DNA from 3 places in the Streptomyces sp. JNUCC 63 genome. Region 3 is predicted to be linked to each of the others. Evidence: riboswitches for the same ligand, from Rfam matches in the RefSeq annotation. Region 3 holds a riboswitch; each other region holds the start of a gene.
What was found. Region 3 has a riboswitch for cobalamin ahead of ACX25U_RS11935 (ribonucleoside-diphosphate reductase subunit alpha). Riboswitches for the same ligand answer to the same signal wherever they lie in the genome.
Positions count from the first base shown of each region.

Region 1 (9,699 bases), 1.3 Mb from region 3:
GGGCCGTACGGTCAACGCCGTCGAGGCCTTCGCCTCGGCGACGGAGGGCTTCACGCTCACCGACGCCTCCGGCCGCTACACCGCCGGTCCGCGGGAGCTGACCGACGGCATCGCCGAGCTGCGCCACCGCACCGACACGCCGTACCTCCTGGGCAGCGCCGCGAACTCCGACGAGGCCTCCTCGCTCAGTGACTTCGCGGACGGCCGCACGGCTTTCCTGCGGCACTGGCCGTACGCCTACGGCACGCTCCACCAGACCTTCACCGACCAGCAGCTCGGTGTGGCCCCGCTGCCCGGCCGGGCGGTGCTCGGCGGACAGAACCTGGCGGTGACCCGGTCCTCGCAGCGGGCCCGGAAGGCGGCCGAGCTGATCACCTTCCTGACCAGCGCCGAGAGCGAACGCTGCCTGCTGGACGCGGGGTTCGCCGCGACGCGCACGTCGGCGTACGAGGACGACGGGGTCCGGTGCGCGGCGGCGCCCGCCTCCGGGGACTCGCCGTCGGCGTCCCCCACCGGTGAGCGCACCGATCACATGCCCCGGGACGCGGCCGGCCGGCCCGGCTACGCCCGCGCCATCCTGCTCCCCGCCCTGCGGCGGGCGGTCTCCCGTCCCCGCACCCCGCTCTACGGAGCCTTCACCCAGACCTTCACCGCGGAACTGGGCGCCCTGTTCACCGGCGATCCGCCCGGCGACGCGGACCTGGCCCGCCGACTGGACAAGGCGCTGCGACGGGCACTGCCGGACTGAGCCGGAAGTGCTGGGCAGCCTGGGTGAAGTCCGGTGCGACACCGCTCCCCGTGAGGGGCGCGGGGCTGTATCGATGTGCGACTCCTCCCCCAAGCTCTTGACGAGCAGGGGGACCCCCATCGTGGGCGCGGCCGGCTCCCACCGGCCCGCGGGTTCATCACCGTGCTTCCAGCGGAGCGCTCAGCGGCTCTGGGCGACCTGTTGGGCCGGTGCCGGGTCGGACACCTTTGCCGGGCCCGCGTTGGCCGCCGCGACGAGGGCGGTCACGGCTATGACGGCTGCGCCGAATCCTCTGACGAAACGTGCGGAGACGAGTCCGAGTCCTTGGCGCGCGACAGTGCGTCCGAGCACGGCAACCGACCTCGCAACGACAGTGATGGATTAAGCACGTTTAACGCGTTCTCCAAACTAGGGGTTCCGGCGGCCCAACGGAAAGAGTGACAGGGCGAGTTGGGGCCTCATGGGCGGAAGGTCCGGTGCTGATTTCCGGTCAGTGCGCGCCGCTCGCCACAAGCCGGCCTGCTGGCATGATGAACCGCATGGCGAAGCGGGACGACCCGGAGACCATCGGGCGCAGGGTGCAGCGGTTGCGGCGCGAACGAGGGTTGACCCAGCGGCAGTTGGCGGAACCGGCGTACACCCCCGCCTACATCTCCACGCTCGAGGCGGGCCGGGTCCGGCCCTCCGACGAGGCGCTGAGGCACGTCGCCGGGAGGCTCGGGGTCGCCTTCGAGGAGCTCGCCACCGGGCGCCCCGCCCACCTCGCCACCGACCTGCGGCTCAGGCTGACCGAGGCGCAGCGCACGCTCGCCACCGGAGAGGCCGGGAAGGCGGCCGAGCAGTACGCCCGGCTGCTGGCCGAGGCCGAGGAGCACGAGCTCGCCGACGTTCAGTCCGAGGCCCTGCTCGGGCTCGGCGAGTGCGCCCTGGAGACCGGCGAGCTGGCGAGCGGCCGGCGGCTCTTCGAGCGGTCCGAGCAGGTCCTCGCCGAGGCGCCGCTGCCCGCCCGGGTGCCCGCGCTGCGCGGCCGGGCCGTCTCCCACTACCTGGCGGGCGAGCTGCGCTACGCCGTCTACCTGTTCGAGTCCACCCTCGACGAGCTCAACCGGGGCGGGCTGCACGACCCGGATGCGCTGCTCCTGCTCTACGCGAGCGTCATCGGGCCGTACATGGACATGGGGGCGCACGCGCGGGCGGCCCAGGCGGCCGAGTTCGCCCTCGCGCTCGCCCCGCAGGCGGGCGACCCGGCGCTGGTGGCCCGGATGCACCGGTCGGTGGCCCGCACCCTGCTCGCCGAGGGACGCATCGCCGAGGCCGACGCCTCGCTCGCCAAGGCCGCCGAGCTCTACCGGCACCTGCAGCTGCGCGCCGAACTCGCCAACTGCCACTGGATGCGTGGTTACGTCTGCGCACAGAACGGCGAACTGGAGCGCGCCGAGGAGGAGTTGCGGACCGCGCAGACCATGCTGTCGGCCAGGCGCGCCGCGCTCTACACCAGCCAGGTCGCGGTCGAGCTGGCCGACGTCCTGCACCGGCGCGGCAAGTCGGAGGAGGCCGCCGGGCTGCTCCGGCAGGTCCTCGGGGACCTCTCCCCCGAGCGCGGCGCCGTCCACGCCGCCGCCGCGCACCGCCTGCTCGGCATCATCGCCGAGGACGCCCGCGACACGGAGGCCGCCGAGGAGCACTACGTGCGCGCGCTGAGCCTGCTGGAGCGCGCGGGCGCGGCCGGCGACCTCGCCGATCTGTGCCGCCTCCTCGGCGACCTGCTCCGCCGCACCGGCCGCGTGGAGGCCGCCCTGGACGCCTACCGCACGGGCCTCGGCCACCGCACGGCCCCCGGCACGACCACCCTGGGCCCGGCCCCGGCCCAGCCGCCGCTGTGACGGCGGGCGAGCACCCTGCGGCCCCGTGGGTTTTCGGGGGAGGCGCGCGGGTACCCGGGGGGCCGGTCTGGGCAGGTGGACCCGCGGTGGGGTGTCTCCTCGTTCAGCGCGTGTGCGTCTGTTCCCGGGAACCGTGAACGACGATGGCCGCGCTGATGTGGTGAGGAGGCGGTGGCCATGCAGCCCAGGGACGACGGCTTCGGCGCCCCGGGCGGCGAACCCGGTCGGCGCGGCCGCCGGGACGGCCGCCTCCAGGACTACGAGACCGAGGTGGCACCCGAGCGGGACCGCGTGCGCGACCCGGTGAACGCCGCCGACGTGATCGCCGAGGGCGTCAGGGGCATGGCGCCCGCCGAGATCCCGCACCGGCTGTGCGTGGTCGCGGTCAAGCTGCTGCCGGTGACCGGCGTGAGCGTCTCGCTGCGCGGCAACGGCATGCCCGTACAGATGAGCGCCAGCGACGACGCGGCCTCCCGGGTGGCCGAGATCCAGGCCACGCTGGGCGACGGGCCGTCGCTGTACGCCGCGGAGATCGGCGCGCCCGTACTGGCCTCCGACCTGACCACGGGCCGCGACGCCCGGCGCTGGCCGGTGTTCGCCCAGCAGGCGGCCGAGGCCGGGGTCCAGGCGGTGTACTCCATTCCGCTCGGCAACGACGCCGTCTGCGTGGGCACGCTCGATCTGTACGGCGACGCCCCGCACGAGCTCACCAAGCGGGAGCTGCACACCGCCCAGCTCGTGGCCGGCGTGATGACGCTGGCCCTGATGTCCCTGCCTCACGAGGAGGACAATGAGGGTGCAGGAGAAGAATCCTGGCTGAGCGGTCTCACCACGGATCAGGACGAGGTCTATCAGGCCATCGGCATGATCATGGCCCAGCTCGGGGTCGGCGCCGACGAAGCTCTGGCGCGGCTGCGCGCCTCCGCCTTCGCCCAGGGCCGTACGGCACTCGACGTGGCGCACGAGGTGATCACGCACAGGAAGAGGTTCGACCGTGACTAGGTGCGCTCAGGCACGACGGCCGGGTGCGGGGCGTCGTGTCGTGAGGAGGCGGCGATGAACCGGGAACTGCGGCTCACGCGGGCCTTCGTCGACCTCGCCGACACTCTGGGCAGCCGATTCGACCCCCTCGACCTGTTCGACCGGCTCAGCGGCCACTGCATCGCCCTGCTGGCCGTCGACGCGGCCGTGGTGGTGGCCGACGCCCGCGGTGATCTTCGGGTGATGGCCTCCTCCGACGACGCCCTCGGCCGCCTCGACCTGTTCCAGGTGGAGCGGCACCGGGGTCCGTCCGTCGACTGCTACCGCTCCGGCGAGCCGGTCGCCGCGGACGACCTGCGCGGCGACGGCCGGTGGCCGGAGTACACCGACCGTGCGCTCGCCGCGGGCTACGTCTCCGTGCACGTGCTGCCGCTGCGGCTGGACGGCCGGGCGATCGGCGCGGTGTCCCTGCTGCGCCGGGACGAGGCGCCGCTGCCGGCGGGGGACCTGATCGTGGCGCAGGGGCTGTGCGACATCGCCGCGCTCGCGCTGGCCCGCTGGCCGACCGAGCCCAAGCGTGAGCACGACCTGCTGACCTCCCTCCAGGCCGCCGTCTCCGCGAAGGCGACGGTGGAGCTGGCCAAGGGGCTGATCTCCCAGTACGCCGGCATCTCCTTCGCCAAGGCGCTGGAACTGCTGCACGAGTACGCCGAGAAGGAGCGCAGGTCACTGGCGTCCGTCTGCCGCGACCTGGCCGAAGGCAAGCTCACGGCGGCCGAACTCCTGGAAGAATCGAGGCGGTTGTAGGCGTGTCCGCAGCCTGGACGCGGCACGGGTGCTCCTGGCCTTTGTGTCATGGACATACTTGCGCTGTCAGCCGTGGTCCTCGTCGCCGTCGTCGGCATCGCCGCCAACGGGAGCCGGCTGTCCCGGACCGACCGCCGCCTGGCCCGCGTCGAACACAAACTGGACCTGATACTCGACCACTTGGGTCTGCGCGAGGAGGACCCGCGCCTGGACGAGGTGGCCGCCCTCGCCCGCGCGGGCCGGAAGGTCGAGGCGATCAAGGCCTACCGGGAGGCCACGGGCGCCGGCCTGAAGGAGGCCAAGGAGGCCGTCGACCACCTCACCGCCTGACCTCCGCCGCCGGCCCGCCGGCCTCCTCAGGCCTGGGTCCGTTCCTGGTGGTGGACCGTTGTGAGGCGGTCCGTGACCAGGAAGAGGGATTCGGTGGTGGTGTTCTCCGGTGGGGTGCCGAGGGCGCCGGTGGTGATGGTGACGGCGTCGTCGCCGAGGCGTACGGCGGCCACGTCGAGGGTGAGGATGGAGGAGTCGTCGGTGAACGTCACGCGCAGGCCCTGGCGGGCGTCGCCGACCTCCGGGAGGGCGAGGCCCGTGACCCGTACGTCCTGAACGCCGGACCGGGTGGTCGTCGCCGTGAAGTCGGCGCAGGTCCGCGGCAGGGATTTGAGCCAGTTCAGGGCGCGGTCCACGTCCGCCGCGCGGAGTGCGAGCACATGGTGGCGCAGCTGGGCCTCGTCGTCGGCGTCGTCGAAGGCGGCGACCGCGTGCGCTCCTGAGGGGGCGCCGAGCGGTTCGTCGGCGTAGAGGGCGTCCAGCAGACGCTGGCAGTCGGGCACCTCGGCCCGCGCCTTGAGCACGCCGTCCCGCCAGGTCGCGGCCCCCTGGGTGGGTGCCCACGCCGGACCCAGGTCGGCCTCGGTGAGCAGTGCCTTCTGCGCCTGCTCCTGGGTGAGCGCGGCGGTCGGAGGCACGGAGGCCGGTGCGGCCGGGCGGGCCACCGACGGGGAGGCGGCGGTCTCGGCGGCCCGGCCGGCCTGCCCGGAGGTGCAGGCCGCCGCGGTCAGCAGGGCGACCGCGGCCAGGACCGGGGCGGGCAGGACACGGGCCGGGGGACGGAACATGCGGGGCCTCCAGAGGGGCGAGTGCTGTTCTCCCACCGCACCACCCGGCCGCCCCGCCCACCAGCGCGCCGGTCCGTCCGGGTGAGCGGCGCCGGGAAAATCGGGCAGCGGGAGGCCGGCGGCGACCAGGCCGCCGTACGGCTGCGGGACGGGCGCCGCCCGGGTGCCGTACCCGTCGAGGAGCTGCTGCGGCGGATCGGGATGGGGGTCCCCCTGCGCGTTCAAGAGATTGGGGGAGGGTGGCCGCGCGCGGCACCGGGCTGTGGGAGTGACGATGGGGGGTGGGTCCGGTCCGACGGAAGGAGCGCCCGTGGCCTCTCGGCCCACTCCCGTGGTCATCGACTGCGACACCGGCGTCGACGACGCCCTCGCCCTGCTGTTCGCCGTCCGCCACCCGGGCCTCGACCTGCGCGCGGTCGGCTGTGTCGCCGGGAACACGGACGTGGACCAGGTGGTACGGAACACGCTGACCGTCCTGGAACAGGCGGGCGCACCCGCCGTTCCCGTGGCCCGGGGTGCCGAGCGGCCGCTGCTCGAACCCCTGCGCACCGCCCACCACGTGCACGGCCGGGACGGCATGGGCGACCTCGGGCTGCCCGTGCCGTCCCGGCGGCCCGCCGACGTGGACGCGGTGATGCTGCTGCGCCACGCGATCCTGGCCTCGCCCCGTCCGGTCACGCTGGTCCCCACCGCTCCCCTGACCAACATCGCCCTGCTGCTGCGCACCCACCCCGAGGTGACCCGCAACATCGAGCGGATCGTGTTCATGGGCGGCGCGGTGGCCACCGGAAACGCCACGCCGGTCGCCGAGTTCAACGTCTGGCACGACCCGGAGGCCGCGGCGATCCTGCTCACCGCCGCGGTGCCGGTCACGATGTACGGCCTGGACGTGTTCGAGCGGGTGCTCGTGCCGGAGGCGGACGTACGGCGGCTGCGCGAGCGCGGTGAGCCCGGCGCCCGGCTGGCCGGGCGGCTGCTGTCCCACCGCACCCCGGCCACCGGCAACGACGTCCCCTTCGGCGGCCTCGGCGACGCGGGCACGGTCTGCTCGGTCGCCGACCCGGCGGGGCTGACCACCCACCGGCTGCCGGTGGAGGTGAACCTCGCGCCGGGCCCGGCCCGCGGGCAGACGGTCGTCGACCGCCGCCCGCGCCCGGGCGAGGCGGAACTGCACGGCGAGGCCCGCGAACAGCCCCTGGTGGACGTGGCGCTGGACATCGACGCCGAACGGTACGTCAAGCTGTTCCTGGCCACCGTGGAGGGGACGGGGAACGACTAGTCGGTGTCGGCGGCGGGCCGTACCGCCCACCGTTGTTCCACCTTCGCCGCCTTCCAGTACGTCACCGCCGCCGCCCACACCACGACGAACAGGCCGACGACGACGTAGCCCACGTTGTCCAGGTCGAGGCCGGCGATCCAGCCGGTGACGGCGTCCCGGAGGTCGAGCTTGTCGTGGAGCACGCCGACCAGCTCGATGGTGCCGATGAAGAAGGCGACGGCGATGGACAGGCCGGTGATGGTGAGGTTGTAGAACACCTTGCGGACCGGGTTGGAGAACGCCCACTGGTAGGCGAAGTTCATGAACGTGCCGTCGAGCGTGTCGAACAGGCTCATGCCGGCGGCGAACAGCAGCGGCAGGCACAGGATCGCGTACCAGGGCAGGCCGGCCGCCGCGCCCGAGCCCGCCATCACCAGCAGCGTGACCTCGGTGGCGGTGTCGAAGCCGAGGCCGAACAGGAAGCCCAGCGGATACATCTGGCCCGGGCGGGAGATCGACTTGGTGAGCCGGCCCAGGACGCGGTTCATGAAGCCGCGGGAGTCCAGGTGCGCCTCCAGCTCCCGCTCGTCGTAGGTGCCCGCCCGCATCGCCCGGAAGACCTTCAGGATGCCGACCAGGGCGACCAGGTTGAGGGCGGCGATGAGGTACAGGAACGTACCGGACACCGCCGTTCCGAGGACGCCGAGCGCCTGGTGGGTCCGGGAGTCGTCGTTCATCAGCGTGCCGGCGAGCTGGGCGCCGCCCGCCACCAGGGCGGCCATCGCCACCACGACGCTGGAGTGGCCGAGCGCGAACCAGAAGCCCACCGACACCGGCCGCTTGCCGTCGGCCATCAGCTTGCGGGTGGTGTTGTCGATGGCGGCGATGTGGTCGGCGTCGAAGGCGTGCCGCATCCCGAGCGTGTACGCGGTGATGCCGAGTCCGATGCCGAACGCCTTGGTGCCGACCTGGTAGTTACCGGGGACGACGAGCAGGAACAGGATGCCGAAGGCGACGATGTGCAGTGCGGCGATCACGGCCATCAGGCCGGCGGTCCTGAGGGTGTCCTCCCGGCGCCATGCGAAGGACGTCGGCCGCGCGGACGCGGTCCGCGCGGACGTCGGCGTGGGGGCAGGGTTGGGCAGGGTCATCCGGTCATCACGCTCCAGCACCTCGTGGATCTCCTCGTGAGCTGCCGTGGCCGGTCTCCTGGCTTACGGGGTGAAACGCTCTCCGTCCCTGCCTTCCCGGTCGTTGGACCAGTGGCCCGGCGGCTGCCGGACGGGACGGGAACTCCCCGATCACAGTGGCGAGGGCCGCTCCGGCATGGACCCTTGACGGGCCGTCACCGGATTCCCGAGCACCACGGCCCGCCCACCGTAGAGGTACGGACGGTCGCCTGCATAGCTGCACAGCTGCGCAGGTATGGAAGATCACAGGGTGGTGCCTGCGAGGATGGCGCCATGCATCTCGTCCCTGCCGACCGCGCCGGCCGTCGCACCATCGACGGTCACCGGGTGTGCGACGCCATCGCGGCGATCGGCGACGCCGGTCCCGTCCACACCTGGGCGGAGCGTTTCTCCCTGCTGTCCGACCCCAAGCGGCTCGCCCTGCTGCTGGCGCTGCACCGCGCCGGGCCGCTCGCCGTGTCCGACCTCGCCCTCGCCACGGACATGAACGACCCCGCCGTGTCGCAGGCACTGCGGCTGCTGCGGGCGGCGGGGGTCGTCGCGGGGGAGAAGGAGGGGCGCGTGGTGCGCTACCGGGTGGTGGACGCGGAGGTGGCGGGGCTGCTCGAGCACTGCGCGGCGGCCTGAACCGCCGTCTGCTCGAACAGCCCCGCGCGCATCACGAGGCGCGGTTCGCCGCCCGGCGCCGCGTGGCGACCACGATCGCCGCGCCGCCCGCCAGCAGCACCGCCGCGCCGCCGGCGACGAGGCCGGTGTTGCTGCCGCCGCCGGTCTCCGCCAGGTCGCCGCCGCCGCCGTTCGGGGCCGGGGCCGGGGCGGTGGTGGAGCCGGAGGCCGACGGGGCCGGGGTCTCGCTCGGGCTCGACGACGGGCTCTCCGTCTCGGAGGGGGTCTTGTCGGCCGGAGGCGCCGACTCCTCCGCCGGGGCCGACTCCTCCGCCGGGGCCGGCGGCTCGGCGGGGGCCGAGGACGGCGGGGTGGACGGGGTCTCGGGCTCGGGCTCGGTGGCCGTGCAGTCCTTGGTGCCGCCGTTCCAGGCCGCGATCAGCTTGTCCTTGATGACCGGGCGGTCCGGGCCCTTGGGCAGCTCACCGTGCTCGAAACCGTCGTTCGCGTCCGTCCTGCCGTCGAACTTGACCGCCCCGCGGTACAGGTCGATCTGCGCGAAGCAGCCGGCGTCCGGCACGGCGATGTCGAGGGAGTCGGTCTCGCCCCGCTTGACCGTCACCGTGTCGAAGTCGACGAACACCTGCTCGCCGGAGGTGGCGAACGTCGGGCCGTGGGCGAGGTAGGAGGCCAGGGAGGCGGTGCAGGCCGTGGCGTCACGGGCGGTACGGACCTTGATGTGGACCTTGCCGTCCTCGCTGGGCCGCAGGCTCTGGTCGTCGACCTTGACGGCGTCGAAGAAGTTCTTGCCGTCCAGCGAGAACTGGCAGCGGTCGCTCTCGGTGACCTTGCCCGCGCCCGTTCCGGGCTTGTACTGGCCGCCGTTCTTCCAGCCGTCACCGCCGGGCGCGCCGTGGGCCCAGGCACCGGAGGCGGCGGCGACGGAGGCGGCACACAGGGCGAGCGTCGCGGCGCCCGTTCCCAGCAGGCGGCCGGCGGTGACACGTCTGGCTATGGACATACGGATCCCATCTTGCTTGTGCACAGGGGTGATTGGTCGCAGGACTACGGCACGGACCAGGGAAGGGCCCACAAAAGACGGAAGAAA
Region 1 covers NZ_CM135963.1:3,972,677-3,982,375, forward strand. Annotated here, with positions in the region: gene ACX25U_RS18185 (extracellular solute-binding protein) at 1-748, shown strand, start outside; gene ACX25U_RS18190 (hypothetical protein) at 929-1,099, opposite strand; gene ACX25U_RS18195 (helix-turn-helix domain-containing protein) at 1,288-2,631, shown strand; gene ACX25U_RS18200 (GAF and ANTAR domain-containing protein) at 2,803-3,633, shown strand; gene ACX25U_RS18205 (GAF and ANTAR domain-containing protein) at 3,688-4,419, shown strand; gene ACX25U_RS18210 (ribosomal protein L7/L12) at 4,468-4,749, shown strand; gene ACX25U_RS18215 (hypothetical protein) at 4,776-5,762, opposite strand; gene ACX25U_RS18220 (nucleoside hydrolase) at 5,812-6,816, shown strand; gene nicT (Nickel transporter NicT) at 6,813-7,946, opposite strand; cobalamin riboswitch at 7,978-8,178, opposite strand; gene ACX25U_RS18230 (ArsR/SmtB family transcription factor) at 8,259-8,612, shown strand; gene ACX25U_RS18235 (LAETG motif-containing sortase-dependent surface protein) at 8,644-9,612, opposite strand.
Region 1: another riboswitch for cobalamin. It lies ahead of nicT (Nickel transporter NicT); the one in region 3 lies ahead of ACX25U_RS11935 (ribonucleoside-diphosphate reductase subunit alpha).

Region 2 (9,699 bases), 3.4 Mb from region 3:
CGTCGCCGTGTTCCTGGTGGCCTCCAGCGCCGCGATCTGGAAGATCTCCCGCCGCGAGGTCGTCGACCACACCAACGTCAACGACACCCACACCGGCGACACCGAGGAGCCGGCCGGCGTGGTCACCCAGGCCATGGCCGCCGTCACCCCGCCCCCGGCCTCCCCGGCGAGCGAGGAACTCACGGCGACGATCCCCGCCCAGGCGTCCGCGCCCGCCACGCCCGCCCCCGCGCCCACGGCGACCCCGCCGGCCGCCGCCGTCTGAGCCCGCGTCCAGGCAGAAGGAAGAGAAGCACCATGAAGATCGACTGGGCGGCCCTCGGCTCCGTCTTCGGCGTCAGCCTCGGCGTATCGGTGGGCCTCGTCGCCCTGTTCACCCTCGGCATCGCCGGTCTCTCCCGCCGCGAGGCGGCATCGAACCGCGGCGAGTCGGCCCTCGTCGCCACAGCCGGGGCGTATGTGTGCTTCGCGCTGTGCGCGGCGGCTGTCGCCTATGGAATTTCCCTGATTGTGAGCTGACACCAGAAGGAACACCGGCCTGACAAGGCCCCAAGCGCAACTTCTGCATCACCCCCCGTAGGGCACTGTGTGCCCCTTGCGGGGGGTTTATTCGCATTCGACGCAGCAGCGTGAGCCCATCAAAACGACACATGTCATACTGACGAACGCTAGCCGCCGTGGTCTAAGTCACCTACTCTCATGGGTAGTTACTGTTCGATGGTGGCAGCCCGACGAGTCAACGCCGACATGTGGCAGGGAGCGCCATGCCAAGAGACATCGATCCGAGCCTCAACCGACGCAGGCTGCGAATCGAACTGCGCAAGGCCCGCGAAAACGCCGGGATGACCCAGCGGGACGCCGCGAAAGCCCTCGAATGGTCGCTCTCGAAACTGATCAGGATCGAGGCGGGCACGGTCAGCCTCGGAGTCACGGACCTGCGAGCACTGCTGCAGTTGTACGAGGTCACGGACCCCGGACTGGTCGCGGAGCTCGAGGACGCGGCCCGCGGCTCGAAGGGACAGTCATGGTGGGCGCAGTACAGCGACGTGGTGTCACCCCAGTACGCGTTGTACCTGGGGTACGAGGGCTCGGCGGACACGATCCGCATGTACAACCCGGTCGTCCTGCCGGGCCTCCTCCAGACGGAGGACTACGCCACCGCGCTGCTGTCGGTCCAGATCCCGGAGACGAGTGTGCGGCAACTCGTGGATCTCCGCCTCACCCGGCAGGAGCGGTTCTTCGACGCGGACGACGGCCCCGACATCGACATCGTGCTGGACGAGGCGGCCATCCGCCGCCAGATCGGCGGGCCCTCGGTGATGCGCCGGCAGATCGACCACATCCTGACGCTGGCCGAGCATCCGCGCGCCACGCTGCGGCTGCTGCCCCTGTCCGCCGGGGCGCACTTCAGCGTCGGGACGCCGTTCATCCTGCTGAGCTTCAAGGACGACGACGACCTGCTCTACGTCGAGGGCCCGGGAGGCGGCCTGTCGAGCCGTGACGACCTGGCGCTGATGGTCCGCTTCCAGGAATGTTTCGAAGACATCGGCGCGATCGCGTACGAGGGCGACCGGATGACTGAGCTGCTCGCCGCGGTCAGGGAGAGTCTGGACAACAGCTGACCCCGGGCGGGACGACCCGGGCGGGAACGGGGTGGGAGGGCCATGGCGGTCTTCGGAATACGAGCGTGGTGGCAACGCCTGCGCACGGGGGACGTCGAACCGGAGAACGCTGTTCCACTCGACGACAACGCCGTCAAGGTCGAGGCGATCAAGCAGCCGGAATGGCTCCAGGGGCTCATCGAGCTGGAGAGCGCCCGGGTCTCCAACGAGATCCGGCTGCTGTCGGCCCGGCTGCTGCTGGGCACCGCCTGCGCGAGTGCTCTGCTGCTCAGCCTCGCCGTCGCCACCCGGGTCGCCCCCAGCATTCCCTCCGGAGCCGCCACCCCGCTGACCACGACGGTCGCCGGGGCGGTCGGCGCCGCGCTCGTCACGGCACTGAGCGCCGTACTGGGCAGAGCGCTGCGCCGACGCTCCAGCGGCTCAGAGACCGGCGGGGTCAGCGACGGGGCGCGCTTGGGAGCTGAGCCGTCGCAAGGGCACGGTTCAGGACCCGGAGCCGCTCCGTGACCGGGGTGAGCCCCCACCACAGACCGGCGGCCACGGCGATGAGCACGGTCACCAGCAGCCAGACGACACCCCGCGCCGCACCACCGGGCACCAGGAGCCCCGCCAGCGCTCCCAACCCCACCGCGACGACCCCGGTGACCAAGGCGAAGAGGGCCAGCGGGCCCACCGCCGAGTGCCGGCTCTCCTTCGCTCCGCCGGAACTGCCCGCACCGGCCGACGCCGTCCCTTGTTCAGCTCGCTCTCGCATCTGTGCGCCTCCCGTCCCCCCGGCGGATCATGAGCCGCCCGCCTCCGGGTCCCCCAGCCCAGCCAGAAAACCACACCACGCCGCACGGCGAAAGGCGAGAACTTCGCCGTCTCCGCCGTTCCCTGGCCGTTTCGAGTCGCGCACGAGCACGCGGCCCTGTGCGAGGGCCGCTTCCACGCATTCCCCGTTCTGGTTGGAGTAACTGCTCCTGACCCACGCACGCCCCGACGGCTCCCTGCCTGCCAACGCCCACCTCCTTCTGCCTCCATGGGTGTCCATGCCGGAAGTCTTCCCAGCTTCACACCTGCGGAAGAGGTAAAAAACAGCTGTTTCAAGCCACTGACGCCGCGTCACGGGTGTGGGCCTCAGCACACTGGTCCGCCGCAGGTCAAAGGCAGGTTGACGGGTGTTCACGGGGCGTGGTGGACTGCCGGGGCCATGTACGGCGGCAAGAGAGGAAGCCGGTGCGAATCCGGCGCGGTCCCGCCACTGTGACCGGGGAAGAACCCCCGGGAGCCAGGAACTCTCACCGCCGGTCTCGTCGAACCAGGGCGTGGACACCCTGAGTGAGGACATATCGCCATGCGCGGCTGCCGACCGAGGTTCACCAGCGACATCCCGACCGCACCCACGGCCGGCTGACCCGATGGGTGCCGACCGCGTCTTCGCGTACGGCGCCACCGCCGGCCTCCTCGGTGACCTGCTCCTCGGCGATCCCCGCCGCGGGCACCCGGTCGCCGTGTTCGGACGGGCCGCCGGTGCCGTGGAACACGTGCTGTGGCGGGACCACCGCGGCTGGGGCACCCTGCACACCGCGGTGTGCGTGGGGGGCGCCGTGGTGACGGCCGCGCTCGCCGCGTCCGCCGTGCACCGCTCCCGTACCGCCTCCGTCGCCCTGACCGCCGCGGCCACCTGGGCCGTCGTCGGCGGCACCTCGCTCGCGCGGGAGGCACGGGCGGTCGGGCAGGCGCTCGGGGCCGGGGACGTCGAGGGCGCCCGGGCGCGGCTGCCGCACCTGTGCGGGCGCGATCCGCAGGCGCTGGACGCCGACGGGATCGCCCGGGCCGTCGTCGAGTCCGTCGCCGAGAACACCTCCGACGCGGTGGTGGGCGCCGTGGTGTGGGGCGCCGTCGCCGGAGTGCCGGGCCTCCTCGGCTTCCGGGCCGTCAACACCCTGGACGCCATGGTCGGGCACAGGTCCCCCCGCTACCGCCGCTACGGCTGGGCCTCGGCCCGCCTCGACGACCTCGCCGGATGGCCGGGAGCACGGCTCACCGCCGCCCTCGCGGCCGTCGCGGGAGGCGACCCACGGGGTGCCGTACGGGCCTGGCGCGCCGACGCCGGCAAGCACCCGAGCCCCAACGCCGGCCCGGTCGAGGCCTCGTTCGCGGGGGCGCTCGGCGTGCGGCTGGGCGGCACGCTCTCCTACGGAGGGCGCGTGGAGCACCGCCCGGTGCTCAACGGCTCCGGGCGCGCCGTCCGGGCGGGGGACATCGAACGGGCCGTACGGCTCTCCCGGCGCGTGAGCTGGCTCGCGCTCGGCGTGTGCGCGGGCGCACGGCTGCTGAGGAGAGGACGTACGTCATGAACGGCGGTCTGCTCGTCGCCGGCACCACCTCCGACGCCGGGAAGAGCGTCGTCACGGCCGGGATCTGCCGGTGGCTGGTGCGGCAGGGCGTGAAGGTCGCGCCCTTCAAGGCGCAGAACATGTCCCTCAACTCCTTCGTCACCCGCGAGGGCGCCGAGATCGGGCGGGCGCAGGCCATGCAGGCCCAGGCGTGCCGGATCGAGCCGACCGCGCTGATGAACCCGGTGCTGCTCAAGCCCGGCGGCGAGCAGAGCAGCCAGGTCGTGCTGCTGGGGAAGCCGGTCGGCGAGCTGAGCGCGCGCGGCTACCACGGCGGGCGGCAGCAGAAGCTCCTCGGCACGGTGCTGGACTGCCTCGCCGAGCTGCGGGGCACGTACGACGCGGTGATCTGCGAGGGGGCGGGCAGCCCGGCGGAGATCAATCTGCGCCGGACCGACATCGTCAACATGGGGATCGCGCGGGGGGCTCGGCTGCCCGTGCTGGTCGTCGGCGACATCGACCGCGGCGGCGTCTTCGCCTCCTTCTTCGGCACGCTCGCCCTGCTGTCCCGCGAGGACCAGGAGCTGGTCGCCGGGTTCCTGGTCAACAAGTTCCGGGGCGATGTCTCGCTGCTCGAACCCGGGCTCGACATGTTGCACGGGCTCACCGGACGGCACACGTACGGCGTCCTGCCCTTCCGGCACGGGCTCGGCATCGACGAGGAGGACGGGATGGGGGTCCCCCCTGCTCGAACGCAGTCGAGAGCTCGGGGGAGGGTGTCGCTCCGGGGCGCGGTGCGGGAGTCGGCCGTGGCGCCCCCGGTGGGCGAGGACGTGCTGCGGGTCGCCGTCTGCGCGATTCCGCTGATGTCCAACTTCACCGACGTGGACGCACTCGCCGCCGAACCGGGCGTCGTCGTACGGTTCGTGGACCGCTCGGAGGAGCTGACCGACGCCGACCTCGTCATCGTGCCCGGGACCCGGGGCACCGTCCGGGCGCTTCAGTGGCTGCGCGAGCGGGGCCTCGCGGAGGCGCTGCGCCGCAGGGCTGCCGAAGGGCGGCCGGTCCTCGGCGTCTGCGGCGGCTTCCAGGTCCTCGGCGAGCACATCGAGGACGAGGTCGAGTCGCGGGCCGGGCGGGTCAACGGCCTCGGGCTGCTGCCCGTACGGGTCCGGTTCGCCCGCGAGAAGACCCTCACCCGGCCCGAGGGCGAGGCCCTGGGCGAACGGGTCGAGGGCTACGAGATCCACCACGGGGTCGCCGAAGTCATGGGCGGGGAGCCCTTCTTGGACGGCTGCCGGGTCGGGGCCGTCTGGGGCACGCACTGGCACGGCTCGCTGGAGTCCGACGGCTTCCGGCGTGCCTTCCTGCGCGAGGTGGCGGCCGCCGCGGGCCGCCGCTTCGTACCGGCCGCCGACACCTCGTTCGCCGCGCTGCGCGAGGAGCAGCTGGACCGGCTCGGCGACCTGATCGAACAGCACGCGGACACGGACGCGCTGTGGCGGCTCATCGAGTCGGGCGCGCCGCAAGGACTGCCCTTCATTCCACCGGGAGCGCCCGCATGAGCACAGTGTTGTTGTTGTCGACCGCCGACACCGATCTGCTGGCGGCCCGTGCCTCGGGCGCCTCCTACCGGATCGGCAATCCGACCCGCGTGGACGTCGCCGAGGAGCTTCCCGGGCTGCTCGACGGCGCGGACATCGCCGTCGTACGGCTGCTCGGCGGCAAGCGCGCCTGGGAGGACGGGCTCGCCGCGCTGAGGGCGTCCGGCGTTCCGACCGTGCTGCTGGGCGGCGAGGCCGTGCCGGACGCGGAGCTGATGGCCGAGTCGTCGGTGCCGGCCGGGGTGGTGGCGGAGGCGCTGCGGTACCTCGTCGAGGGCGGTCCGGCGAACCTGGCCGAGCTGGCCCGGTTCCTGTCGGACACGGTGCTGCTGACCGGCGAGGGCTTCGAGGAGCCGCGGAAGATGCCGGAGCACGGCGTCCACGGCGACCGTGCCTTCGTGGACGGCCGCCCGACGGTGGGCGTGCTCTTCTACCGCGCCCACGAACTGAGCGGCAACACCGCCTTCGTGGACACCCTGTGCGACGCGATCGAGGCGCGCGGCGCCAACGCCCTTCCGGTGTACTGCGGTTCGCTGCGCGGTGCCGACGCGGGGCTGTACGAGATCCTGGGACGGGCCGATGCCCTGGTCGCCACCGTCCTCGCCGCCGGCGGCACGCACGCCTCGCAGGCGTCGGCGGGCGGGGACGAGGAGTCCTGGGACGTCGGGGCGCTGGCCGAGCTCGACATCCCGGTGCTGCAAGGGCTTTGCCTGACCTCGTCGCGCGCCGCGTGGGACGGGTCGGACGCGGCCCTCTCCCCGATGGACGCGGCGATGCAGGTCGCGATCCCGGAGTTCGACGGACGGCTGATCACGGTCCCGTTCTCCTTCAAGGAGCAGGGCCCGGACGACGTGCCGGTGTACGTCGCCGCCCCCGAGCGGGCCGCCCGGGTGGCCGGAATCGCCGTACGGCACGCGCGGTTGAAGCACAAGCGGAATGCCGAGAAGAAGATCGCGCTCGTCTTCACCGCGTACCCGACCAAGCACTCGCGGGTCGGCAACGCGGTCGGTCTGGACACGCCTGCCTCGGCGGTACGGGTGCTGGACGCGCTGCGGGACGCGGGGTACGTGGTCGAGGGGTACCCCGACCACGGCGACGAGTTGATCCACCGTCTGATCGAGGCCGGTGGCCACGACGTGGAGTGGCTGACGGAGGAGCAGCTGGCCGCCGCACCCGCGCGGGTGCCGCTGGCCGACTACCGGGCGTGGTTCGACAAGCTCGACCCCGAGCTGCGGGACGCGATGCTGGAGGCGTGGGGCGAGCCACCGGGCTCGCTGTACGTCGACGGCGACGACATCGTGCTCGCCTCCCTGCGGTTCGGGAACGTCGTCGTGATGATCCAGCCGCCGCGCGGCTTCGGCGAGAACCCGATCGCGATCTACCACGACCCCGACATGCCGCCGTCCCACCACTACATGGCGGCCTACCGTTGGCTGGAGGCCGCGGCATCGGAGGGGGGCTTCGGCGCCGACGCGATCGTCCACATGGGCAAGCACGGCACGATGGAGTGGCTGCCGGGCAAGGGCCTCGGGCTCTCGCGCGGGTGCGCGCCGGACGCGGTGCTGGGCGACCTGCCGCTGGTGTACCCGTTCATCGTCAACGACCCCGGCGAGGGCACCCAGGCCAAGCGGCGCGGGCACGCCACGGTCGTCGACCACCTCGTGCCGCCGATGGCGCGCGCGGACACCTACGGCGACCTGGCCAAGCTGGAACAGCTGCTCGACGAGTACGCGCTGGTCTCCGACCTGGACCCGGCGAAGGCACCGGCCGTGCGGGCGCAGATCTGGACCCTGGTCAAGGCCGCCGAGCTGCACCACGACCTGCGCGTGGACGAGCAGCCGGACGACGACGAGTTCGACGAGTTCGTCATGCACATCGACGGTTATCTGTGCGAGATCAAGGACGTGCAGATCAGGGACGGCCTGCACATCCTGGGCGGCGGCCCGGTCGGTGAGCCCCGCGTGAACCTGGTGCTCGCCGTGCTGCGCGCCTCGCAGGTGTGGGGTGGGCAGGCGAACGCGCTGCCGGGGCTGCGGGCCTCGCTGGCGGAGCACTTCGGGCTGACAGAGAAGGAGTTGCTGGCCGAGCCGGGTGCGCCGGTGAAGGTGCCGGTGGAGCTGACGGACCTGGTGGAGGGTCCGGCGCGTACGGCCGCCGACGCGATCGATCTGCTGGAGCAGCTGTGCCGGCGGATCGCGGAGGGGATGGAGGAACGCGGCTGGGCGGCTTCCGGGAGCGGGGCTCTGATGCGGGAGGTGCTGGGTGCCGAACTTCCGGACGCGGTGGCCGTGCTGGACTTCGCCTGCGACGAGGTCGTGCCCCGGCTCGCCCGTACGACGGACGAGATCGGGCACATCCTGCGGGCGCTGGACGGCGGTTACGTCCCGGCGGGTCCGTCCGGCTCCCCGACCCGGGGTCTGGTCAACGTCCTGCCGACCGGCCGGAACTTCTACTCGGTCGACCCCAAGGCGATTCCGTCGAGGCTGAGTTGGGAGGTCGGCCAGTCGCTCGCGGACTCGCTCGTGCAGCGGTACCTGCAGGACACGGGCGAGTACCCGGAGTCGGTCGGCCTGACGGTCTGGGGTACGTCCGCGATGCGCACCCAGGGCGACGACATCGCCGAGATCCTGGCACTGCTGGGCTGCCGCCCGGTGTGGGACGACGCGTCGCGCCGGGTGACCGGTTTCGACATCGTCCCGCTGGAGGAACTGGGCCGGCCGCGCATCGACGTCACGGTCCGCATCTCCGGCTTCTTCCGGGACGCGTTCCCGCACGTGGTCGGCCTGATCGACGACGCGGTACGGGCGGTGGCGGAGCTGGACGAGCCCGCCGAGCAGAACTTCGTGCGCGCCCACGCCGACGAGGACACCGCCGAACACGGTGACCGGCGGCGCGCGACGGCCCGCATCTTCGGCTCCAAGCCGGGCGCGTACGGCGCGGGCCTGCTGCCGCTGATCGACGCGCGGAACTGGCGCTCCGACGCCGACCTGGCCGAGGTGTACGCGGTCTGGGGCGGCTACGCCTACGGGCGCGGGCTGGACGGGCGAGCGGCGCGCGGGGACATGGAGACGGCGTTCAAGCGGATCGCGGTGGCCGCGAAGAATGTGGACACGAGGGAGCACGACCTCGTCGACGCGGACGACTACTTCCAGTACCACGGCGGCATGGTCGCCATGGTGCGGCACCTGACGGGGGCGAGCCCCGAGGCGTACGTGGGCGACAGCGCCGTACCCGACCAGGTGAAGACCCGCACGCTGGGCGAGGAGACGCACAGGGTCTTCCGCGCCCGTGTGGTCAACCCGCGCTGGATGGCGGCCATGCGCCGGCACGGCTACAAGGGCGCCTTCGAGATGGCGGCGACCGTGGACTACCTGTTCGGCTACGACGCCACCGCCGGGGTCGTCGACGACTGGATGTACGAGAAGCTCAGCACCGAGTACGTCTTCGACGCCGAGAACCGCGACTTCATGCGGAAGTCGAACCCTTGGGCCTTGAGGGGCGTCACCGAACGCTTGCTGGAAGCGGCGGACCGCGGCCTCTGGGCGGAGCCGGACCAGGAGACCCTGGAGCGGCTCCGGGCGACCTACCTCGAACTTGAGGGAGACCTGGAGGGGGACGGATGATCTCCCACCGCATCCCCGCGTGTGCGGGGAGCACAGCAGCTGCGGCCGCAGCTCGCCCTCATCGGGAGGGTCGTCCCCGCGTCGGCGGGGAGCAGGTTTCGATGATGGCGGACCCGCAGCTCGGATCCGCATCGCGCTGCCACAAGTCATCCAAAGGAGTGATCGTAGCGTGAGCACGCCCTATCCCTTCACTGCCGTCGTCGGACAGGACGCTCTGCGGTTGGCCCTGCTCCTCAACGCGGTGTCACCTCAGGTGGGCGGAGTCCTCGTGCGCGGCGAGAAGGGCACCGCGAAGAGCACCGCTGTGCGTGCCCTGTCGGCGCTGATGCCCACGCTGAACGTCGTCTCCGGCTGCCGTTTCTCCTGTGACCCCGACGCACCCGACCCCGCCTGTCCGGACGGGCCGCATGAGCCGGGGGCGTACGAGACGCGGGCGGCGCGGATGGTCGAACTGCCCGTGGGGGCCTCCGAGGACCGGCTCGTGGGTGCGCTGGACATCGAGCGGGCGCTCGCCGAGGGCGTGAAGGCC
Region 2 covers NZ_CM135963.1:6,103,646-6,113,344, reverse strand. Annotated here, with positions in the region: gene ACX25U_RS28110 (anion permease) at 1-265, shown strand, start outside; gene ACX25U_RS28105 (hypothetical protein) at 298-519, shown strand; gene ACX25U_RS28100 (helix-turn-helix domain-containing protein) at 765-1,622, shown strand; gene ACX25U_RS28095 (hypothetical protein) at 1,665-2,129, shown strand; gene ACX25U_RS28090 (DUF397 domain-containing protein) at 2,404-2,655, opposite strand; cobalamin riboswitch at 2,783-2,921, shown strand; gene ACX25U_RS28085 (cobalamin biosynthesis protein) at 3,023-3,964, shown strand; gene ACX25U_RS28080 (cobyric acid synthase) at 3,961-5,508, shown strand; gene cobN (cobaltochelatase subunit CobN) at 5,505-9,170, shown strand; gene ACX25U_RS28070 (putative cobaltochelatase) at 9,340-9,699, shown strand, end outside.
Region 2: another riboswitch for cobalamin. It lies ahead of ACX25U_RS28085 (cobalamin biosynthesis protein); the one in region 3 lies ahead of ACX25U_RS11935 (ribonucleoside-diphosphate reductase subunit alpha).

Region 3 (9,699 bases):
CACCGTCTTCCGCGGCATGTACCGGCGGATGGTCCTGCCGCTCGGGCCGCTGTACCGGCTGCCGCTGCCGGCCAACCGCGCATTCAACCGCGCGCTGGCCGATCTGCACCGCCTCGTCGACGAGATCATCGCCGACCGCCGGGCGTCCGGGCGAAATCCGGACGATTTGCTGACGGCTTTGCTGACGGCCAAGAACGACAATGGCGAGCCCATCGGGGAGCAGGAGATCCACGATCAGGTGGTCGCGATACTCACTCCCGGCGGTGAATCGGTGGGCGCCACGATCATGTGGCTGCTTCAGACACTCGCGAACCACCCGGAACACGCGGACCGGATCCATGCGGAGGTCGAATCCGTGACCGGCGGCAGGCCCGTGGCATTCGACGACGTCCGCAAGCTCACGCACACCAACAATGTCGTCGTGGAAACGATGCGCTTGCGGCCCTCCGTATGGGTATTGACGCGACGGGCGGTCACCGACACGGAACTCGGTGGCCGGCGCATTCCCGCCGGGGCGGACATCATCTACAGTCCGTACGCCATCCAGCGCGATCCGCGATCGTACCCGGACCACCTGGAGTTCGATCCCGACCGCTGGCTTCCTCAGCGGTCCAAGGACGTACCGAAATACGCCATGAGCCCGTTCAGCGTGGGCAACCGAAAGTGCCCCGCCGACCACTTCTCCACGGCGCTGCTGAGCCTCTTCACGGCGACGGTGGCGACGAGGTTCCGCCTGGAGCAGGTCGCCGGGTCGAACGACACCCCCCAGATCGGCATCACCCTGCGCCCGCGCAAGCTGCTGGTGCGGCCGGTGCCGAGGTGAGGCGAGCGGGGACGTACCGCGCGTTCAGGCGGCCCGCGGGCCCCTGAACGCGCGCCGGTAGGAGTTCGGGGTGGTGCCCAGCGCGCGGACGAACTGGTGCCGCAGCGCCGCCGCCGTCCCGAATCCCGTCCGGTCCGCGATCGCGTCCATCGTCTCGTCCGTCGCCTCCAGCAACTCCTGTGCCAACAGCACACGTTGACGCAGGATCCAGCGGTACGGGGTCGTGCCCGTCTCCTGCTGGAAGCGGCGGGCGAAGGTCCGCGGGGACATGTGTGCGCGGGCGGCGAGCTGCTCGACGGTGACCTCCTGGTCGAGGTGCTCCTCCATCCAGGTCAGCACCTCGCCGACCGTGTCGCACGGGGACTTGGGCAGCGGCCGCTCGATGTACTGTGCCTGCCCGCCGTCCCGGTGCGGGGGCACCACCATCCGCCGGGCGATCTTGTTGGCGACCTCCGGGCCCTGCTCCTTGCGCACGATGTGCAGGCAGGCGTCGATGCCGGCCGCGGTCCCGGCCGAGGTGATCACCGGGTCCTCGTCCACGTACAGCACGTCCGGCTCGACGACTGCCCGCGGGAAGCGCCGGGCCAGCTCGTCCGCGTGCCGCCAGTGCACGGCGCAGCGCCGCCCGTCCAGCAGCCCGGCGGCGCCCAGCACGAACACGCCCGAGCAGACGCTGAGTACCCGCGCGCCGCGCCCCACGGCCCGGTTGAGCGCGTCGAGCAGCGCGGGCGGGTGGTCACGCGAGACGTTCGCGTCCGAGGCCGGCACCGCGATCAGGTCGGCCTCCTCCAGCCGCTCCAGGCCGTACGGTGTCGAGAGAGTGAGGCCGGTGACGTGGGTGCGCAGTGACGCGCCCTCCGCGGAGGCGACCGCGAAGTCGTACACCGGCAGCCCCTCGTCACTGCGGTCGAGCCCGAAGACCTCGCAGACGACGGCGAGCTCGAAGGGATGCACTCCGTCCAGCAGGACGGCGGCCACGTTGCTCAGCATGCTGCCAGTGTGCCCCGGCAGTGGCAGGAATTTGAAGATGTACGGCAGTCCTGCCACTCACGGTAAGGAGCGTCCGGCGCGACAGTGGTGTTCATGAATACGACACAGCTGCAAGGCCTCATCACCATGATCGCCGTCCTCGGGCTCCTGGTCCTCATGGTCCTGCCGGCGGCGATCGGCATCGTCCACGACCGCCGTATCGACCGCCGGATCAGGCAGGCCCAGGAGGACCGGGAGGCCCAGGAATCCCGAGTGGACCGCGACGGTCAGAAGTCCTCGTCCAGGTCGACGGTGCCCTCCACCGCCACCTGGTACGCCGACGGACGCCGCTCGAAGAAGTTGGTCAACTCCTGAACGCCCTGGAGCTCCATGAAGGAGAAGGGGTTCTCCGAGCCGTACACCGGGGCGAAGCCGAGGCGCGTCAGGCGCTGGTCGGCGACGCACTCCAGGTACTGCCGCATCGAGTCGGTGTTCATCCCCGGGAGGCCGTCACCGCACAGGTCGCGCGCGAACTGCAGTTCGGCCTCGACGGCCTCCCTCAGCATGTCGGTGACCTGCCGCCGCAGCTCGTCGTCGAAGAGGTCCGGCTCCTCCTTGCGGACGGTGTCCACCACGTCGAAGGCGAACGACATGTGCATCGTCTCGTCCCGGAACACCCAGTTGGTGCCGGTCGCCAGCCCGTGCAGCAGGCCCCGGCTGCGGAACCAGTAGACGTAGGCGAAGGCGCCGTAGAAGAACAGGCCCTCGATGCACGCGGCGAAGCAGATCAGGTTGAGCAGGAAGCGACGGCGGTCCGCCTGCGTCTCCAGACGGTCCAGCTTCTCCACCGAGTCCATCCACTTGAAGCAGAACTCGGCCTTCTCGCGGATGGAGGGGATGTTCTCCACGGCCGCGAAGGCCGCGGCGCGGTCGTCCGGGTCGGGGAGGTAGGTGTCCAGCAGCGTCAGGTAGAACTGGACGTGCACCGCCTCCTCGAAGAGCTGCCGGCTCAGGTACAGCCGCGCCTCGGGGGAGTTGATGTGCTTGTAGAGGGTCAGCACCAGGTTGTTGGCGACGATCGAGTCGCCGGTGGCGAAGAACGCGACCAGCCGGCCGATGAGGTGCTGCTCGCCCGCCGTCAGCTTCGCGAGGTCGGCGACGTCCGAGTGGAGGTCGACCTCCTCCACGGTCCAGGTGTTCTTGATGGCGTCCCGGTAGCGCTCGTAGAAGTCCGGGTAGCGCATCGGACGCAGAGTCAGCTCGAAGCCGGGGTCGAGGAGATTCTGGTTGCTGGTCATCACTGGCAGGCCTCGCAGGACTCGGGGTTTTCCAGGGAGCAGGCGACGGCGTCCGGTTCGGTCACCTGCTGTACGGGGGCGGTGGCGCGGTTCTGCGCCTGGGCCGCGCGGGCGATCCGGGTGGCCGGGCGGGAGCGCAGGTAGTACGTCGTCTTCAGGCCCCGCTTCCACGCGTACGCGTACATCGAGGAGAGCTTGCCGATGGTCGGCGTCTCCATGAACAGGTTCAGGGACTGCGACTGGTCCAGGAACGCGGTGCGGGCCGCCGCCATGTCGATCAGGCCGCGCTGCGGGATCTCCCACGCCGTGCGGTACAGCTTCCGTACGTCCTCGGGGATCCAGGCGAAGTCCTGCACCGAGCCGCCCGCCTCGCGCAGCGCCTCCCGGGTCCGGGCGTCCCAGACACCGAGCTTCTTCAGATCGGCCACCAGGTAGGAGTTGACCTGCAGGAACTCCCCGGACAGCGTCTCGCGCTTGAACAGGTTGGAGACCTGCGGCTCGATGCATTCGTACGCGCCCGCGATCGAGGCGATGGTGGCGGTCGGGGCGATGGCGAGCAGCAGCGAGTTGCGCATGCCGACCGCCGCGATGCGCTCGCGCAGGGCCGCCCAGCGCTCGGGCCAGGAGAAGTCGACGCCGTAGTGGTCGGGGTGCAGCACACCCCGGGACGTACGGGTCTTCTCCCAGGCCGGAAGAGGGCCGATGGGGGTCCCCCCTGCACCGGAGCTTGTCGTAGGTGCTTGGGGGCGCTCGGCGAGATCGGTGGAGGCCTCGTACGCGGCGAGCATGATCCGCTCGGCGATCCGGGTGGACAGGGCCTTCGCCTCCGGGGAGTCGAAGGGCAGCCGCAGCTTGAAGAACACGTCCTGCAGGCCCATGGCGCCCAGACCCACCGGGCGCCACCGGGCGTTGGACCGGCCCGCCTGCTCGGTCGGATAGAAGTTGATGTCGACCACCCGGTCCAGGAACGTGACGGCGGTACGCACCGTCTCGTCCAGCCGCTCCCAGTCGATGTCCCCGTCGTGCACGAACGCGCCCAGGTTGACCGACCCGAGGTTGCAGACCGCCGTCTCGCCGTCGTCCGTGACCTCCAGGATCTCCGTGCACAGGTTGGAGGAGTGGATCACGTGGCCCGGCTCGGCCGTCTGGTTGGCGGTGCGGTTGGCGGCGTCCTTGAAGGTCATCCAGCCGTTGCCGGTCTGCGCCAGGGTGCGCATCATGCGGCCGTACAGGTCGCGGGCCGGCATCGTCTTCCTCGCCAGGCCCCTCGCCTCCGCGGCCCGGTACGCGGCGTCGAACTCCTCGCCCCACAGATCGGTCAGCTCGGGCACGTCGGAGGGGGAGAACAGCGACCACCGCTCGTCGGCGTTCACCCGGCGCATGAACTCGTCCGGGACCCAGTGCGCGAGGTTCAGGTTGTGCGTACGGCGGGCGTCCTCGCCGGTGTTGTCCCGCAGCTCCAGGAACTCCTCGATGTCCGAGTGCCAGGTCTCCAGGTAGACCGCCGCCGCGCCCTTGCGCCGGCCGCCCTGGTTCACGGCGGCCACCGAGGCGTCCAGGGTCTTCAGGAACGGCACGATGCCGTTCGAGTGCCCGTTGGTGCCGCGGATCAGCGAACCGCGCGAGCGGATGCGGGAGTAGGCGATGCCGATGCCGCCGGCGTGCTTGGACAGACGGGCGACCTGGTGGTAGCGCTCGTAGATCGAGTCCAGCTCGTCCCTGGGGGAGTCCAGCAGATAGCAGGACGACATCTGGGGGTGTCGGGTGCCGGAGTTGAACAGCGTGGGGGAGGAGGGCAGGTAGTCGAGGCGGCTCATCAGCCCGTACAGTGCCGCGACTTCGTCGAGGGAGCGCGCGGTGTCGTCCTCGGCGAGGCCGCTCGCCACCCGCAGCATGAAGTGCTGGGGCGTCTCGATCACCTTGCGGGTGATCGGGTGCCGCAGCAGGTAGCGGCTGTGCAGGGTGCGCAGGCCGAAGTAGCCGAAGCGGTCGTCGGCGGCCGGGTCGACCAGCGCGTCCAGGCGCTCGCCGTGCACGCGGACGAACGCGGCGGTCCGGTCGGCGATCAGGCCCTCGCGGTGGCCGACGGCGATGGACCCGGTGAACGACGTGACGCCCTGGGAGGCGGCCTCGGCGCGGATGCCGATGGTCAGCAGCCGGGCGGCCAGCCGCGAGTAGGAGGGGTCCTCGGAGATGAGCCCGGCGGCCGCCTCCGTGGCCAGCTCGCGCAGCTCGGCCTCGTCGGCGTGCGCCGACCGGCCGCGCAGCGCGGCGGCGGCGACCCGGCCGGGGTCGGCGTCGGGGAGGTCGGCGGTCAGCTCGGTCAGGGTCCGCAGCAGTGCGGTGCCGGGACTGTCGGGCTCCGGGGCCGCGGCTGAGGCCGGGTCGGCTGGCGCGATGGTCACGTGGGGTCTCCCTCGCTCGGCACGGGGCCTCGCCGAGGGCAGGGGGCAGCACACGAGCGCACGTGGCGTCGCGTCCACCGGCCCATTCCACGAGGCCCGGACGTCAGGGCACCCGGACCGGACGGCCGGGCGCACTGTCGGCAGGTCCTCGGACTGACGCACGTACACGGCCATGCGGGCATACGTGTACGAGTACACCGTTGCGGGACAGTTCCGGATTCGCACCGGATTCCCCTGCGGTGACAGCGAGCATGAGCATACATGTCGTGTCGGGCGGGGGAAGACACCCCCAGATGTTGTGCCGAGTCCGTGTCAGGGCGGCAACTCGGCGTCAGCTCAGGTTCAGTTCGTAGGCGAGCAGAGAGATGTCGTCGACGTGCGGCATCGGGTTCCAGTCCCGCTCGGGCGCGCGGACGAAGCCCAGGCGTTCGTAGATCCGGTGGGCGGCGCGCATGGAGCTCTGGGTCGACAGCACCACGCGGACACAGCCGTCCGTGGCCCGCGCCCGGTCCAGGCAGGCCCGCACGAGCGCCTCGCCGGCGCCCCGGCCGCGTGCCGCGTGCGCGACCGCGAGCATCCGTATCTCGGCCTCGCCCGGGCCGGAGATGTCGGCCATGGGGCCCCCGGTGCGCACGAAGGTCACGCCGCCGAGCACCTTCCCGTCCGCCACGGCCACCAGCACCTCGGCGGCGGCCACCCGCTTGGCCACGTCGCGCAGCTCGACGAGGTACGTGTCGCTCTCCCCGAAGTCGAGGAGCCCGTCCTGGAGATAGGCCTGGGCGGTGATCTCCCCGAGGGTGTCGTACTCGCCGGGCTCGACCGGCCGGATCGCGATGTCCATGGGGGTGAGTGTGCCGCACGGGTACGACAGCGGGCCGCCGGTTCTCCTCCGGCGGCCCGTGCTGTGCCCGCTCCTCAGTGGGCGGCTCCCGCGGTGGCCGGCGGGAGTTCGACCTCGACCCCCGGGTCGCCCGCGTCCGCCGTGTAGTCCTCCGGCCTGGTCTCGTCGACGCCCTCGGGTGCCTTGACCGCCTTCAGGACGACCGTCAGGACCACCACGAAGGCCACGTTGACCACGAACGCCGTCAGACCGATGTAGCCGATCTCGCCGATGCCCGGGATCTCCTTGGCCGAGCCGCCGAAGTGCTTCTGCGTCGGCGAGGCGACCCCGTAGGCCGCGACCGTGCCGTAGACCATGCCGACCGCCCAGCCCGCCAGCAGCGCCCAGCGGTGGAACCAGCGGGTGAACAGGCCGCCGACCAGGGCCGGGAAGGTCTGCAGGATCCAGATGCCCCCGAGCAGCTGGAAGTTGATGGCCACCGTCCGGTCCATGGTCAGCACGAAGGCCAGCGCGCCCACCTTCACCAGCAGGGAGACGATCTTGGAGACCCGGGTCTCCTCCTTCGCCGTCGCCTCCGGCCGGATGAAGTCCTTGTAGATGTTGCGGGTGAACAGATTCGCTGCCGCGATCGACATGATCGCCGCCGGCACCAGCGCGCCGATGCCGATCGCCGCGAACGCCACGCCCGCGAACCAGTCCGGGAACATGTTCTCGAACAGCTGCGGAATGGCGAGCTGACCGTTGCTCACCTTCACCCCGGCCGCGATGGCCATGAAGCCCAGCAGGGCGAGCATGCCCAGCATCAGCGAGTACAGCGGCAGGATCGTGGTGTTGCGGCGGATCACCTCACGGCTGCGCGAGGACAGCGTCGCGGTGATCGAGTGCGGGTACATGAACAACGCGAGCGCGGAGCCCAGGGCCAGCGTGGCGTACGTCCACTGGCCGGCCGGCGCCGGCACCACCCCGCCCGCTCCCGCCTGGGTGAACTTCTCGCCCGCCTTGGCGAATACGTTGTGGAACCCGCCCAGCTTGATCGGGATGTAGATGATCGCCACCGCCACCACGATGTAGATGAGCGAGTCCTTCACGAACGCGATCAGCGCGGGCGCGCGCAGCCCCGACGAGTAGGTGTACGCCGCCAGCACGCCGAAGGCGATCAGCAGCGGCAGGTCCTTCACGAACCAGTGGGTGTTGTCGCCGCCGCCGACGCCCATCACGTCCAGCACGGCCTGGATGCCGACGAGTTGGAGCGCGATGTACGGCATGGTGGCGAGGATGCCGGTGAGCGCCACCGCCAGCGACAGGCTCTTGGAGCCGAACCGGCCGCGGACGAAGTCCGAGGTGGTCACGTACCCGTGCCGGTGGGACACCGACCACAGCCGCGGCAGGAACGTGAAGATCAGCGGATACACCAGGATCGTGTACGGCACCGCGAAGAATCCGGCCGCGCCCGTGGCGTAGATCGCCGCGGGCACGGCCACGAAGGTGTACGCGGTGTAGAGGTCGCCGCCGAGCAGGAACCAGGTGACCCAGGTGCCGAACGACCGGCCGCCCAGGCCCCATTCGTCCAGGCTGTGCTCGTTCTCGGCCCGGCGCCAGCGCGCGGCCAGGAATCCCATGACGGTGACGAGCACGAAGAAGAAGATGCAGACGCCGAGCGCGACGCCGTTGACGCCGTCCTTCACCGGTCCGCACCCCCGTCCTCGGTCGCGGCGGTCGTGGCGGACGGGCCGCTCGCGGCGGACGGGGCGGTCGCTGCGGTCCGGGCGTGCCGGTCACGCTGCCACAGCCGGTAGGCGACCATGGTCAGGACCGTGGAGAGGACCACCCACAGCATCTGGTACCAGTAGAAGAACGGGACGCCGATGAAGGTGGGTTCCGTCCTGGCGTAGGAACCCACCCACAACAGCGCCACGAAGGGTGCGACGAGACAGAGGGCGATGACCACCCGTGCGGGTGTCACCGCCGCTCTGGTGATATCCGGGGCATTCGACATGTGGCGACTCCGTCCCCTCGCTGTTCACCGCTGAGCACGCGTGCCACAAGAGCCTTGCTCCGTCACAAGATCCTTACTCCTGCGGGCGCTTGAGGCGGGCCACGAACTTGTAGCGGTCCCCGCGGTACACCGACCGCACCCACTCCACCGGCCGGCCCTCCCGGTCCACCGAGTGCCGGGAGAGCAGCAGCATCGGCAGGCCCACGTCGGTGCCCAGCAGACCCGCCTCGCGCGGAGTCGCCAGCGAGGTCTCGATGGTCTCCTCGGCCTCGGCGAGACGGACGTCGTAGACCTCGGCGAGGGCGGTGTAGAGGGAGGTGTACTTCACCAGGCTGCGGCGCAGCGCCGGGAAGCGCTTGGCCGACAGGTGCGTGGTCTCGATGGCCATGGGCTCGCCGTTGGCCATGCGCAGCCGCTCGATGCGCAGCACGCGCCCGCCGGCGGTGATGTCGAGCAGGTCGGCCAGCCGGTCGTCGGCGGTGATGTAGCCGACGTCGAGGAGCTGCGAGGTCGGCTCCAGTCCCTGGGCGCGCATGTCCTCGGTGTAGGAGGTGAGTTGCAGGGCCTGGGAGACCTTCGGCTTGGCGACGAAGGTGCCCTTGCCCTGGATGCGCTCCAGCCGGCCCTCGACGACCAGTTCCTGCAGGGCCTGGCGCACGGTGGTGCGCGAGGTGTCGAACTCGGCCGCCAGCGTCCGCTCCGGCGGGACCGGCGTGCCGGGCGCCTGGGTCTCCGTCATGTCGAGCAGGTGCTTCTTCAGGCGGTAGTACTTGGGCACGCGCGCGGTACGGACGGTCGTCCCACCCTCGTTCTCCGCACTGCTGACGTCGGTGCTCATGCTCTGCCTTCCCGGCTCCTGTGCCGAAGCGACCGACATCCATCGGCCACGGCTCACATCGTGGCACGGCTTGGTGCGCGGTGGTCACCCGCACGCTCCGTGATCTCCTCTGTATACCGTCGTGACCGCGGTTGGTCTAGTCCATCCCCGGCGCGAGCCCGGTGGTCCACGTCGGCGGACATGCCCCGGACGGGAGGCGGTCGCCAGTGGTCCAGGGGAGCGGACGCGTCCGTTTGGCCGGATGGGCAATGAAAGGTCCCTGCATATCGCGGTCCCGTAACGGCCTTCTCGAGCCTGCTTGCGCGCCCTTGACAGCCCTATTGGTCTGGGCCAAGCTCCCCCTACTGGTCTACACCATTGGTCCAGGTCCCGGCCCCACGGGCGGTGATGCGCCGACGCTCGTATGTCGCTCAACCGCGGGGAGGCAGGGGGGTTTGTGGCATCCCTGAGGAGGATGGCGTGAAGCGCAAGCTGGTTGCCGCGATCTGTATCGCGGGCATGATGGTCTCCATCGCGGCGTGTGGGAGTG
Region 3 covers NZ_CM135963.1:2,656,231-2,665,929, reverse strand. Annotated here, with positions in the region: gene ACX25U_RS11955 (bifunctional albaflavenone monooxygenase/terpene synthase) at 1-823, shown strand, start outside; gene ACX25U_RS11950 (helix-turn-helix domain-containing protein) at 848-1,813, opposite strand; gene ACX25U_RS11945 (hypothetical protein) at 1,907-2,167, shown strand; gene ACX25U_RS11940 (ribonucleotide-diphosphate reductase subunit beta) at 2,080-3,090, opposite strand; gene ACX25U_RS11935 (ribonucleoside-diphosphate reductase subunit alpha) at 3,090-5,495, opposite strand; cobalamin riboswitch at 5,618-5,754, opposite strand; gene ACX25U_RS11930 (GNAT family N-acetyltransferase) at 5,827-6,336, opposite strand; gene mctP (monocarboxylate uptake permease MctP) at 6,411-8,021, opposite strand; gene ACX25U_RS11920 (DUF3311 domain-containing protein) at 8,018-8,332, opposite strand; gene ACX25U_RS11915 (GntR family transcriptional regulator) at 8,406-9,170, opposite strand; gene ACX25U_RS11910 (extracellular solute-binding protein) at 9,630-9,699, shown strand, end outside.